DNA from 4 places in the Terrabacter sp. LjRoot27 genome. Region 1 is predicted to be linked to each of the others. Evidence: riboswitches for the same ligand, from Rfam matches in the RefSeq annotation. Region 1 holds a riboswitch; each other region holds the start of a gene.
The links. A riboswitch is a leader RNA that binds a small molecule or an ion and turns the genes downstream of it on or off. The one in region 1 is predicted to bind cyclic di-AMP.
Positions count from the first base shown of each region.

Region 1 (2,723 bases):
GAGCCCGCCTCGCCGGACGACTGGGGCGGCGCGCAGGCCTACGACGCCCGGCACGGGCGCGGTGGGCAGGACGTCGAGCAGGGACCGCAGGGCTACTGGCCCGAGGAGGAGTGGGACGAGGAGGACGAGCCCGTCCAGCGCGAGGGCGACCCCCGCATCGGCCTGCCGATGCGCACCGGTCTGCTCGCCGCGGTCGGGATCGCCTGGGTCGGTGCGCTCATGGCGTGGCCGGGCATCGCCCTCGTCGTGCTCGTCGTGCTCTCGGCCCTCGCCCGCGCCACCGACCGCTCGGTCACGGCGCTCGTCCTGCGCCGCTACGACTTCGGCCGACGGCGCAGCGACGTGCCCTTCGCCGTCGTCTCGAGCCCGTGGCACCTCGTCGTCGGCATCATCGCGACGGGGGTCGGCCTGCTCCTGCCCGTGGCGGTGGCGCTCGCCGGGATCTTCGCCGCCGCCCTGCTCCTCGCCGGCACGCAGGGCACCGACCTCGGGCCCGGTGCGCCGATCACGCTCGCCGTCGGCGGCGTCCTCGGCCTGCTCATGCTCTGGTGGGGCCCCGGTGGGGCCTCGCTGCGACGAGGGTCCCGCTCGATGGCGCGGCGGCTCGTGCCGGCCGGCCTCACCACCCAGATCGTCTCCGTGCTGCTCGCCGTCTTCGGAGTCGTGGCCGCGCTCGTGGCCCTGCAGCACGGCTCGAGCCTGACGTGGGACCCCTTCACGACCAACCCGTTCGGGCCGTGAGCGCCGGGCCTCGGTGAGCCGAGGTCCCGTTCGCGGGTCTGTGGGGCCTTCGTGCGGTCCTCGTGCGGTCTCCGTGCGGTCTCCGTGCGGTCTCTGTGCGGGCCCTGTGGTCCTAGCGCATCAACCCCTGAAAACGGCTGGGAAAAAGATCACGGAAGTGTCTCGACGTGTCTTGTGCGCTGCAGGAACGTCCCGTACCGTCAGTGCTCGGCGGCCTCGACTCTCGGGTCGAACGGGAGCATCACCACTCGGCTCCCGGGTCGCTTCGTCGCGTCCGGCTCCACACGAACGCTCCCACAACTTCACATGGACACCCATCAATCCGTTTCCCTGAGCGCGCCGAGCCTCGCCAGCCAGGGATGTAGCCCACATCCGTGGGCCGGGCGAGGACGGGGGACCCAGTGTGACCAGTGAGTGCATGTGTGTTCGAGCGCATGGCAAGAGGACGAGATCTGGTCTCGGGGTGAAGTCGCATCCGCGACGGGGCACCTGACGCCCCAACCCGACAGCTAACCCCGCAGGCGCGCGTCAGGAAGGATCACCCATGCAGTACATGTCCAAGCATGCTGCGGCCAAGAAGGTCTCGGCCAAGCAGCGCATCGCGGGAGTCGGAATCGCTGGAGCCGCCACCATCGTCGGTGGCATCGCCACGGGCGGGTCGGCCAAGGCCGCCTCGGTCTGGGACCGCGTCGCCGCGTGCGAGTCGAGCGGCAACTGGCACATCAACACCGGCAACGGCTACTACGGCGGCCTCCAGTTCGTGCAGAGCACGTGGCGCGGCTACGGCGGCACCGCCTTCGCACCGCGAGCCGACCTCGCCAGCCGGGCCGAGCAGATCGCCGTCGCGCAGCGCGTGCTCGCCTCCCAGGGCCCCGGCGCCTGGCCGGTGTGCTCGAAGCGTGCGGGCCTGACGCGCGCCAACGGCGGCGCCACGACGACCCCGGTCTCGCGGTCGACCGTCCGCAAGCCGGTGACGACGAAGAAGGTCGTCAAGAAGAAGACGTACGCCACCAAGCCGGCGGTCACGAACACCGCCAAGGGCGCCAAGATGACCGTGCACCGCGGCGACACGCTCGGCAAGATCGCCGCGCGCTACCACGTGTCCGGCGGCTGGAAGGCGCTCTGGAAGGCGAACGGCGCCCGCGTCACCAACCCGAACCTCATCTTCGTGGGCCAGACTCTGCGACTCCCGTGAGTTCCTGATACAACTGTGCCGGACGGCCTCGCGCAACCAACCCCTGGGTTTGCGCGGGGCCGTCCTTCACGTTCCGCGGCCGGGTCGTGCTCGCGGTTTGGGCGTATGCCGTCCGGCTCGGTTACGCTTTCGCCCGTCCGCGGCGCTCGCGCCCAGACGTGCTGGCGTGGCGCAATTGGTAGCGCACCTGTCTTGTAAACAGGCGGTTAGGGGTTCGAGTCCCCTCGCCAGCTCCACCTCGGTGCATGACTTCGCCTGATGCTCGACGTTCGGTCTTCGCCTGATGCTTGTCGGTGTCTCGGGTGATGCTTGACCGCCACTTCGGCTGATCCTCGACGCGGTCTCCACGTCACCCCAGGGGACTCTCCACGGACGCCGGCGGGCAGGGTTCATCCCGAGCGGATGAGGCGCCACGCGCGAGCGGCTCCTAGCGTTGAGGGCAACGCAGGCGGACCCGCACGCGTCGCGACCCCTCGTCCCGCGGGTGCTGGCACCCCGGCTGCCGCCCGGGACCTGTCGGCACCGTCCTGCACCTCCACCGGGCGCACTGCTCCACATCGGACGCACACCCAAGGAGAAGATGACATGACCGTCAACGTCGACGAGCTCGGTCCGGTGGACTGGATCGTCGTGGAGTTCGAGGGCAGCACGCTCAACGGCGAGATCCCCCCGATCCTCAAGGACTACGTGGACCGTGACCTCATCCGGGTCCTGGACCTGCTGTTCTTCAAGAAGGCCGAGGACGGCAGCTTCGAGGCCTTCGAGGCCACCGACATGGAGGACTCGG
Region 1 covers NZ_CAXUSS020000001.1:924,226-926,948, forward strand. Annotated here, with positions in the region: gene ACSQ2D_RS04295 (protein kinase domain-containing protein) at 1-741, shown strand, start outside; cyclic di-AMP (ydaO/yuaA leader) riboswitch at 1,109-1,282, shown strand; gene ACSQ2D_RS04300 (transglycosylase family protein) at 1,286-1,936, shown strand; tRNA gene ACSQ2D_RS04305 (tRNA-Thr) at 2,097-2,172, shown strand; gene ACSQ2D_RS04310 (DUF6325 family protein) at 2,522-2,723, shown strand, end outside.

Region 2 (2,723 bases), 710 kb from region 1:
ACGCCTGCTGACCCTTCGGGGTCACGATCTCGCCGGGCGCGGCGATGGCGCTCGGTGCCACGCTCTCGAGCCCGCCCTTGTTGTCGGGGTGGGCGATGCGGCCGGCATGCATGAGCTGGACGACGACGTGGCCGCCACCCGCGTGGACGGCGTCGGCGACGAGGCGCCAGCCGGCGACCTGCTCGTCCGAGTGGATGCCGGGGGTGTCCAGGTAGCCCTGGCCGACGGCGCTCGGCTGGGTGCCCTCGGTGATGATGAGGCCGGCGCTCGCGCGCTGGCCGTAGTACTCGGCGTTGAGCTCGGTCGGCGCCTGGCCCTCGCCCGCGCGGTTGCGCGTCAGCGGTGCCATGACGAAGCGCTGGGGGAGGTCCCAGCGGCCGATGCGGATGCTCTCGAAGGCCGTCGACACAGGCCTGCTCCTCACGTCTAGGGGACTGTCGGTGGGTTGGTGGCGTCCACCGACGATCGGTGGAGCCTTCAACTACCTAGGCGACAAGGAGGTCGGGCGGTCGATCATTCCCGGGTGTCCAGGGTTGGGGGTGTGGCCGATCCCACGCGGGCGTCGGGTGCCCGGCCGGGCCGGTGCGGGTATGCCGCGTCGTCCCGGGCATGCCGAAGGGGAGGATGCACAGGCATCCTCCCCTTCGTACGCGCTCAGGTCGCGGAGAACTCCGCGGTGTTCGTCGTGACGACGACCCGGTGGGTCACGGCGCGTAGATGTACTTCATGCCGGGACCGTCGGTCAGCGTGCGCGTGTTGTAGTTGTACGCACCGGCGAGGGCGTTCATCTCGATGATCGTCACCTCGTTGCCGTTGACCGCGGTCACCCAGGCGACGTGGCCGACGCTCGAGGAGCCGTGGACGCCGGGCTCCATGACGAGGATGGAGCGCGTGCGCGGCGTGCCGCTCACGGTGTAGCCCGCGTTGGCGGCGCCGGTGTCCCAGACCATCGCGTTGCCGGTCCAGCCGCCGGGGTAGTAGCCCTCGGACTGGTACCACTTGTTGAGGGCGCCCCACGTGCACTGGCCGTCGGTGGCCCAGTTGGACGAGGCGCGCATGCCGGACGAGGCGCTCGGGACGGAGCCGTTGCTGCTCGACTTCGACGAGGAGGTGCTCGTGGTCAGCGTCTTGCGGGTCAGGTCACGCGAGGCGCGCTGGGCAGCGGCCTTGCGCTCGGCGGCGGCCTTGGCGGCAGCGCGCTCGGTCTTGACCTTGACGTCCTCGATGACCTGCGGCTTGGCCGGCTTGGCCGTGCGCTGGGCGACGGCCTTCTGCACGGCCGGCGCGTAGCCGATCTTCGAGAGCGCGGTCGACGCGACCGGGGCGGCAGCCGTGGACGGGCCGACAGCGGCCGGGGCCGCGGCGTCGACGCCGGCAGCAGCCGCGACCTCACCCTGGGCGGGCGAGAGGGTGTCAGCGCTGGCCGGGTTGGCGAAGGTGGCGACGAGCCCACCGGTGGCGGCGACGACGGCGCCCGCCTTCATGGCCGGCTGGGCCGACTCGCGGGCGAGGAGCTTGAGCTCGTTGAGGGGGTTGTGGCGGCCTGGCGCACGATGGCGGCCGCGGATGTTCTCAGTGTTCACGCGTGTTACCTCTCCGCGCCTACGAAGTTAGCTGTCGGGTTCGGGCGGAAAGGTGCCCGGGCCACCCCCGCTTCGTGACGAGGTCACGGGCGGTTCGGTCTTCACCCCAAGGACGTCCGAAGTCGTTGCGCCGGACGCCCGGAGAAACGTGTGGTTCCTCCGCTCCTGTCACAAGGTTTGATCTCTCTCGTCAGGCAGTGACAGGACTAGGCGGTCCACCTCACGAGAGTCCGACCAGGTGGCCGGACTCCCGGAAGACTAGACGAGGCGACTGGCAAATGTCACGCCACGGTAACGACGACGCGCGGCGATCGCCCTTGAATGTCCGGTGTGTCCGTCTATACCAACGCTTTACCTTCCGCTGGATGAGACGTGGATCACACCGCAACGCGGTGCCCGACAAGCCCCCCACGGGTATGCCGCGGGGTCCCTCGGTGGGGACCCCGCGGCATACCTCGGGTCGGTGCTGGTGGAGCCGCGCGGCGGCTCAGGTGGTGCCCGACAGGTGGCCGAAGACGACGACGTTGTCGCGGTACTCGTTGCGGCTGTCGGTGGGACCGCCGCACGTCACGAGGCGGATCTCGGCCTTGGTGAAGTCGCCCTTGTAGACGAGCTCGGTCGGGAACTGCGACTTCTTGTAGGCCGCGACCGTGTCGACGGTGAAGGTCAGGTGCGAGCCGTCCCGGCGCGAGACCTTGACGACGTCGCCGGCCTTGACCTTGCCGAGCTCGTAGAAGATGCCCGGCACGCCCGACGGGGTGTCGACGTGCGCGGCGAGGACCGACGGACCGAGCTGGCCCGGCGTGGGGCCGTCGTCGTAGATCCCGACCTCCTGAGCCGTGCCCGGCACGGAGATCGTCCCGTCGCGCTGGATGCGCAGCGGCACGAAGTGCGACGACCGCACCCCGATCGAGGGGATCTCGATCGACGTCGGCTCGGACGCCTCGAGGAACTCACCGATGCCGCTGCCCTTCGCGTCGCCGCCGGCCGTCCTGCCGGATGTCGGTGTCCCGCCCTGACCGGGGGACGCCGACGGACTCGACCTGGGACTCGACGTGGGGCTCGACGTGGGACTGCCGGACGGGCGCGCCGGCGCTGAGGCCGAGGCAGCCCCGCCCGCCGCGGGAGGCGGCGGACCGG
Region 2 covers NZ_CAXUSS020000001.1:212,851-215,573, forward strand. Annotated here, with positions in the region: gene ACSQ2D_RS00910 (alkene reductase) at 1-409, opposite strand, end outside; gene ACSQ2D_RS00915 (CHAP domain-containing protein) at 705-1,583, opposite strand; cyclic di-AMP (ydaO/yuaA leader) riboswitch at 1,588-1,776, opposite strand; gene ACSQ2D_RS00920 (sortase domain-containing protein) at 2,071-2,723, opposite strand, start outside.
Region 2: it holds a riboswitch for cyclic di-AMP, as region 1 does, so the genes downstream of both, ACSQ2D_RS00915 (CHAP domain-containing protein) here and ACSQ2D_RS04300 (transglycosylase family protein) in region 1, are expected to answer to the same signal.

Region 3 (2,723 bases), 2.6 Mb from region 1:
CCGTGCTCCGTGGCGACGACGACGCCCTCGACCCCACAGACGCCGCTCTCGCGACCTGGGCCAGGACCGTCGCGAGCAACCCGAACGCCACCACTCCCGCCGACCTCCAGCCGTTGCGGGCGGCCGGCTTCGACGACCGCCAGATCTTCGCGATCACCGTCTTCGTCGCGCTGCGTCGGGCCTTCTCGACCGTCAACGACGCGCTCGGACCGCTCCCCGACCACCAGCTGCGCGCCGAGGCGCCACCGGCCGTCGACGAGGCGGTCTCCTTCGGCCGTCCGGCCGCTGACCAGCCCTCCTGACCTGGGCGTATGCCGTCCGCCCGGCTCCCGGGTCGGCCGCACCGTGGGTGCGGGCGCGGTCAGACCGTGTGGGTGGCGACCCCGCGCAGCAGGGCGAGGTAGTCCTCGACCGGGTGCGCTCCGCTCACGGCGGCATACCCGTTGGCGACGACGAACGGCGTCGACGTGACGCCCATCGAGCGTGCCTCCTGCTCGTCGGTCCTCACCTGCTCGGCGTACTCGTCGGAGGCGAGGACCGCCGACACCCGTCGCTCGTCGAGCCCGCACTCGCCGGCGAGGCGCTGCAGCACCTCGCGGTCGTCGATCTCGAGGCCCTCGACGAAGTGGGCGGAGTGGAAGCGCTCGACCGCCGCGGAGCGCAGCGCGGGGCCGCCCATCTCGCCCGCGAGGGCACAGAGCCGGTGCGCGTCGAAGGTGTTGGCGCGCACGGCGCGGTCCCAGTCGAAGACGAGGTCGTCGGCCTCGGCCACCTCGCTGGCCTTGGCGTTCATCAGCCGACCGGCACCCGCGTCGCCGCCGTGGCGCACCGACAGGTGCTCGCTGACGGGCACCGACCCGCCCGCCGGGACGTCGGGGTCGAGCTCGAAGGAGCGCAGGTGCACGGTGACGTCGTGGGGACGCTCGAACGCGGCGACGGCGGCCTCGACGCGGCGCTTCGCGACCCAGGAGTAGGGACAGACCAGGTCGCTCCAGAGGTCGAGCTCGATGAGGGTCGTGGACTCGGCGGCTGAGTGGTCGGTCATCGACTCAGTCAACCACGGACGCTCGCGTCACCGGGAAGCCGACGAGCCCCCACCGGGATCCGGCGGGGGCTCGTCGTGAGGCGTGAGAGGTGACCGCTCAGATGCGGCCGTACATCGACGGCGTCGTCCAGATGGAGTGGTTGCCGATGACGGTGCCGGGGCGCTGGGCGTCGATCATGCGGCCCGGGCTGACGTAGATGCCCACGTGGTAGATCGGCGAGCCGAAGAAGACGAGGTCGCCGGGGCGCGGGTTGCTGACCGGCGTCGAGGCCGCGGCCTGCGCGGACGCGGTGCGCGGGATCGAGATGCCGGCCTGGCGGTAGACGTAGGAGGTGAAGCCCGAGCAGTCGAAGCCGGAGGGCGTCGTGCCGCCGTAGACGTAGGGCACACCGAAGAAGGACTGCGCGATGCCGACGATGCCGGTGGCGCTGGGGTTGGGCGCCACGTTGAGGGCGGCGCGCGTGGTCGAGCCGGAGCGCGACGCGCGCTCCTGCGCGGCCTCACGCTCGGCAGCGGCCTTCTCGGCGGCCTTCTTCGCGGCGCGCTCGGTCTTGACCTTGACGTCCTCGATGACGACGGGCTTGACCTTGGCCTGCTTGAGGGCGGGCTTGGCGTAGCCGATCGCCGACAGGGCGTTGCCGGCCTTGAGCGTGCCGGCGGCGGGGCCGACGGCCGCGGGACCCGCGACGGCGCTGCTCGAACCGTCAGCGGCGTTCGCCGTGCCGGCGAACGAGGCGACGAGGCCACCGGAGGCCGCGACGATGGCCGCACCCTTCACGGCGGGCTGGGCCGACTCCTTGGCGATCGTCTTGAGCTCCGAGATCGCGTTGAAGCGACCGGGGGCGCGGTGGCGCCCGGGAACGTTCTGAGCCACGTTTGACCTCTCGACGCCTACGAGGTGAGCTGTCGGGTTCGGGCTGGAGGTACTGCCCGGCCTTCGCTCGGACCGTGATCGGTCCACGGAGGGCTTCACCCCGAGGGCGTCTCTCGACGCCCGGAGAAAGTGGTTCCCCCGCTCCTGCCATGCGGTTCGTACTGAGCCTCAGGTCGATGGCAGGACTAGGCGGTCCGACCCGGGGCACTCACTCGACGGGGAGAGCAAGTTCGCCCACCGTACCCAAGTACCTGTGCCTTGTCACCTTCGAGTTCCCGGAAGTCAAAGAATTTTCAGCGACCTCGGATCCGGGCCGGACGAGGTGTGGCAAGGCATGCCAAAACGACCCCGCAGACGGGGGCAAACCCTGCCGGATACGGCGTGTTCAGGCAGCCTGGCAGAAGACGTGGACGGCCACGTCGTCGGGCAGCGACACACCGGTGGAGGGCTCGCTGCCCTCGCGGACGGCCAGGACCCGGCCGCCGTCACGGACGACCTCGACGCGGGCGCCGGGCACGACGCCGGCGCTCGTCAGCAGCGCGAGCGCCTCCGGGTCGACCTGGACGGGCTCGCCGATGCGCCGGATCGTCACGACGGTCGGAGCGGCTCCCACGGCGGCGGTCAGGGTGCTGAGGCCGGTGAGGAAGTCCTCGTCCTGGCGCACCCCGAGCTCCTCGAGACCGGGGATCGGGTTGCCGTAGGGCGACTCGAGGCCCTCCCCGATGAGGCCGAGGATCTTGCGCTCGACCTTCTCGGACATGACGTGCTCCCACCGGCAGGCCTCGTCGTGGGCGTACTCCCACT
Region 3 covers NZ_CAXUSS020000001.1:3,552,973-3,555,695, forward strand. Annotated here, with positions in the region: gene ACSQ2D_RS16360 (carboxymuconolactone decarboxylase family protein) at 1-302, shown strand, start outside; gene ACSQ2D_RS16365 (DsbA family oxidoreductase) at 362-1,045, opposite strand; gene ACSQ2D_RS16370 (C40 family peptidase) at 1,143-1,919, opposite strand; cyclic di-AMP (ydaO/yuaA leader) riboswitch at 1,922-2,097, opposite strand; gene ACSQ2D_RS16375 (metal-dependent transcriptional regulator) at 2,305-2,723, opposite strand, start outside.
Region 3: it holds a riboswitch for cyclic di-AMP, as region 1 does, so the genes downstream of both, ACSQ2D_RS16370 (C40 family peptidase) here and ACSQ2D_RS04300 (transglycosylase family protein) in region 1, are expected to answer to the same signal.

Region 4 (2,723 bases), 3.1 Mb from region 1:
GAGCGGCACGACCGGCACGAGCGGCTCTGAGGGCGTATGCCGCCGGGCCCGTGCGTGTGCCACACCATCGTCCCCGAGGCGGCGGGGCGCACACGAGGTGCGCCGCGGGCCGGGACCCGCTGGGATGGGGCCATGGACGCCCGCCGCCGCCTCGTCGACGACCCCTTCGGCTGGCAGCGCACCGCTTCGGGCCAGGTTCGGGTGACCCGCAGGGGACGGCTCGTCGCCGTCATCGCCGGCGCCGCGGCCCGCCGGCTCGACCGGGTGCTCGACGGCGACGACGAGGACGCCGTCCAGCACGCCCTGGCCCGGGCGACCGGCAACTACCGGCGCGGCAACGAGCGCTGACCGCGCTGAGCGGCTGCCGACGCGGCGCTCGGGTCCGGGCCGGACGGCATGCGTGCCCGGACGGCACACGTGTTCGGACGGCACCTGTGCTCGGACAGCAGAAGGGCCCGGTCGCGGTGACCGGGCCCTTCTGGACTGGAGCAGGCGGCACGAATTGCACGTACGTCTTCCTTCTGGAAGAAGGCTGTTCTGCTACTGAACTACGCCTGCGAGGCGTCGCCAACCGTAGCAAGACTCGGGGTGCGTCGTCCAAACGGACGCGCCGGATACTCGACCCAGTGGTGCCCGCAGGTCCCAGCCGCCCGCCGCCCCGGCCTGACCCGGCCGAGCGCCGAGGTCGAGCCCCAGCGCGTCAGGCCCGGGCGACCGTCAGGAGCCGTCGCGCAGCCGGCGGGCGAAGGCCGACGACCGAGCCCGCAGCTCCTCGACGCGTCGCTCGACGAGGGCGAGCGGGTCGAGGCCGCCCTCCATGCCGTTCGGCAGGCGCCGGACGTGCGTCGAGCAGCTGAAGTCGGCGTGCACGAGGGTGCCGAGGCTGTTGCCCTCGCGGCCGGACGCCCCGGCCCGGCGGGCCACGAAGAGTGCCACCTCGCTCGTCGCGAAGACGTCCTCGCACCACGCGCACATCGCGCTCGCCTTGCGCGTCCGCTCAGCGGTCCGGAGGAGGAAGCCGACGGGTTCGTCGTCGACGGGGACGACGGCATACGCCCGTTGCGGGTTGCTGCGGTCGACCCAGCCGAGGTAGTCGAGCGACTCCCATCGGGCGCCGAGGTCGAGGTCGGCGGGAAGGGTGGCCTGCTTCGCCTCACGCCGGGAGGCGTTGACGAAGGAGGCGCGGATCTCGTTGTCCGTCAATGGTTTCACGGTCTGTTCCTGTCAGACGGGCAGGACCGGGTGACCCGGTCAGCCGGGGTGGGGGAGGTGGAGCGGGACCGTGACCGCTGAGCAGGCCATGACGGCCACCCACCTCTCCGCGGGCCTCCCCGCTGACGACTGACGTGCTCCGACGGAGCAGCGTCCATGGTGCGTCGCGACGTCCCCGGTGGTCCACCGAATATCCGGCCGCCCGGCCCCCGAGGGCGTATGCCGTGGGCGTCCGGGAGTGCCCATCCAGCCTCCGCGGATGTGTCGAATGTCCGCCGAGGCGGCATTTGACCTGTCAACTATTGCCATAATCTGCCGTTTCGCGACCTTTTCGTGACCTGTCTGTCACCGTCGATGGATGCTCATCGCCCGGGGTCTCCCCCGAGCGGCCCACCGGACGCCGAGTCCTGTCCACCGGTGGGGCAGCCACGCAATAACGGACAGGAGTGGGGGACCCACTTTCGGGCCGGCCAGCCGGTCCTTGGGGTGAAGCCGCATCAGCGGCCGGGCATCTTCCGCCCGAACCCGACAGCTCACCTCACAGGCGTGGGAAGGAATCCACCATGCCCACTTCTACCCTTGCACGCCGAATTCCCTTGCAGTCCCTGGCGATCACGCCACTTCTCGCAGCCGCCCTCCTCGTCGGGACGGGTAGCGCGCCGACATCGTCGGTGACGCACCAGGCGGCCCCCAGCGCGGGCACCGCGCCTGTCACGATCAAGGCCAAACCGGTCGCCTACGTCTCGGCCGCCGTGCGAGCCGCGCGAGGACGGACGGCCGTCAAGGTCGCGGCCGCCCAGCAGGGCGACCCGTACCGCTACGGCGCGGCGGGGCCGTCGGCGTTCGACTGCTCCGGCCTCGTCTACTACACCTACCGCACCCGTCTCGGCGTCGGCGTCCCGCGCACCGCCAACGCCCAGAGGCTCGCCAGCGTCCGCATCAGCAAGTCGAACCTCCAGCAGGGCGACCTCATCTTCTTCATGTCCGGAGGTCGGGCCTACCACGTCGGCATCTACGCCGGCTACGGGAAGGTCTGGCACTCGCCCAAGCCCGGCCAGCGCGTCCAGCTCTCGAGGATCTGGACGACGAGCTGGGTCGCGGGCCGCATGCCCTGACCCCATCGATCGCACCGACGGCCCCGACGGCCCGTGACGCACGAAGGCCCCGACCGGCATACGGTCGGGGCCCTCGTGTCGTGTGGAGCGAGCGACGGGAATCGAACCCGCGTATCCAGCTTGGGAAGCTGGCGCTCTACCATTGAGCTACGCTCGCACGGGCCGCCCGGAGGTGCCCCGCGAAGGGTCCGCAAGGCGGCACGCGGCGTCAGTGTAGCCGACACCGCGCCAGTGCCAGGAACGCGACCCCAGGGGCCGAAACCGTCATGGATCTCGCCAAGCAGACCGCCTTCGTCGACCACGTCCGCGAGCGCGGTGGGGCGAGTGCCCAGGTGGCCGTCACCCTCGAGCAGTTCTTCGAGGGCAACGACTGCGAGTGGTGCATCGCGCCCAACC
Region 4 covers NZ_CAXUSS020000001.1:4,054,548-4,057,270, reverse strand. Annotated here, with positions in the region: gene ACSQ2D_RS18715 (hypothetical protein) at 133-348, shown strand; tRNA gene ACSQ2D_RS18710 (tRNA-Gly) at 485-558, opposite strand; gene ACSQ2D_RS18705 (FBP domain-containing protein) at 718-1,212, opposite strand; cyclic di-AMP (ydaO/yuaA leader) riboswitch at 1,632-1,774, shown strand; gene ACSQ2D_RS18700 (C40 family peptidase) at 1,776-2,327, shown strand; tRNA gene ACSQ2D_RS18695 (tRNA-Gly) at 2,411-2,484, opposite strand; gene ACSQ2D_RS18690 (hypothetical protein) at 2,594-2,723, shown strand, end outside.
Region 4: it holds a riboswitch for cyclic di-AMP, as region 1 does, so the genes downstream of both, ACSQ2D_RS18700 (C40 family peptidase) here and ACSQ2D_RS04300 (transglycosylase family protein) in region 1, are expected to answer to the same signal.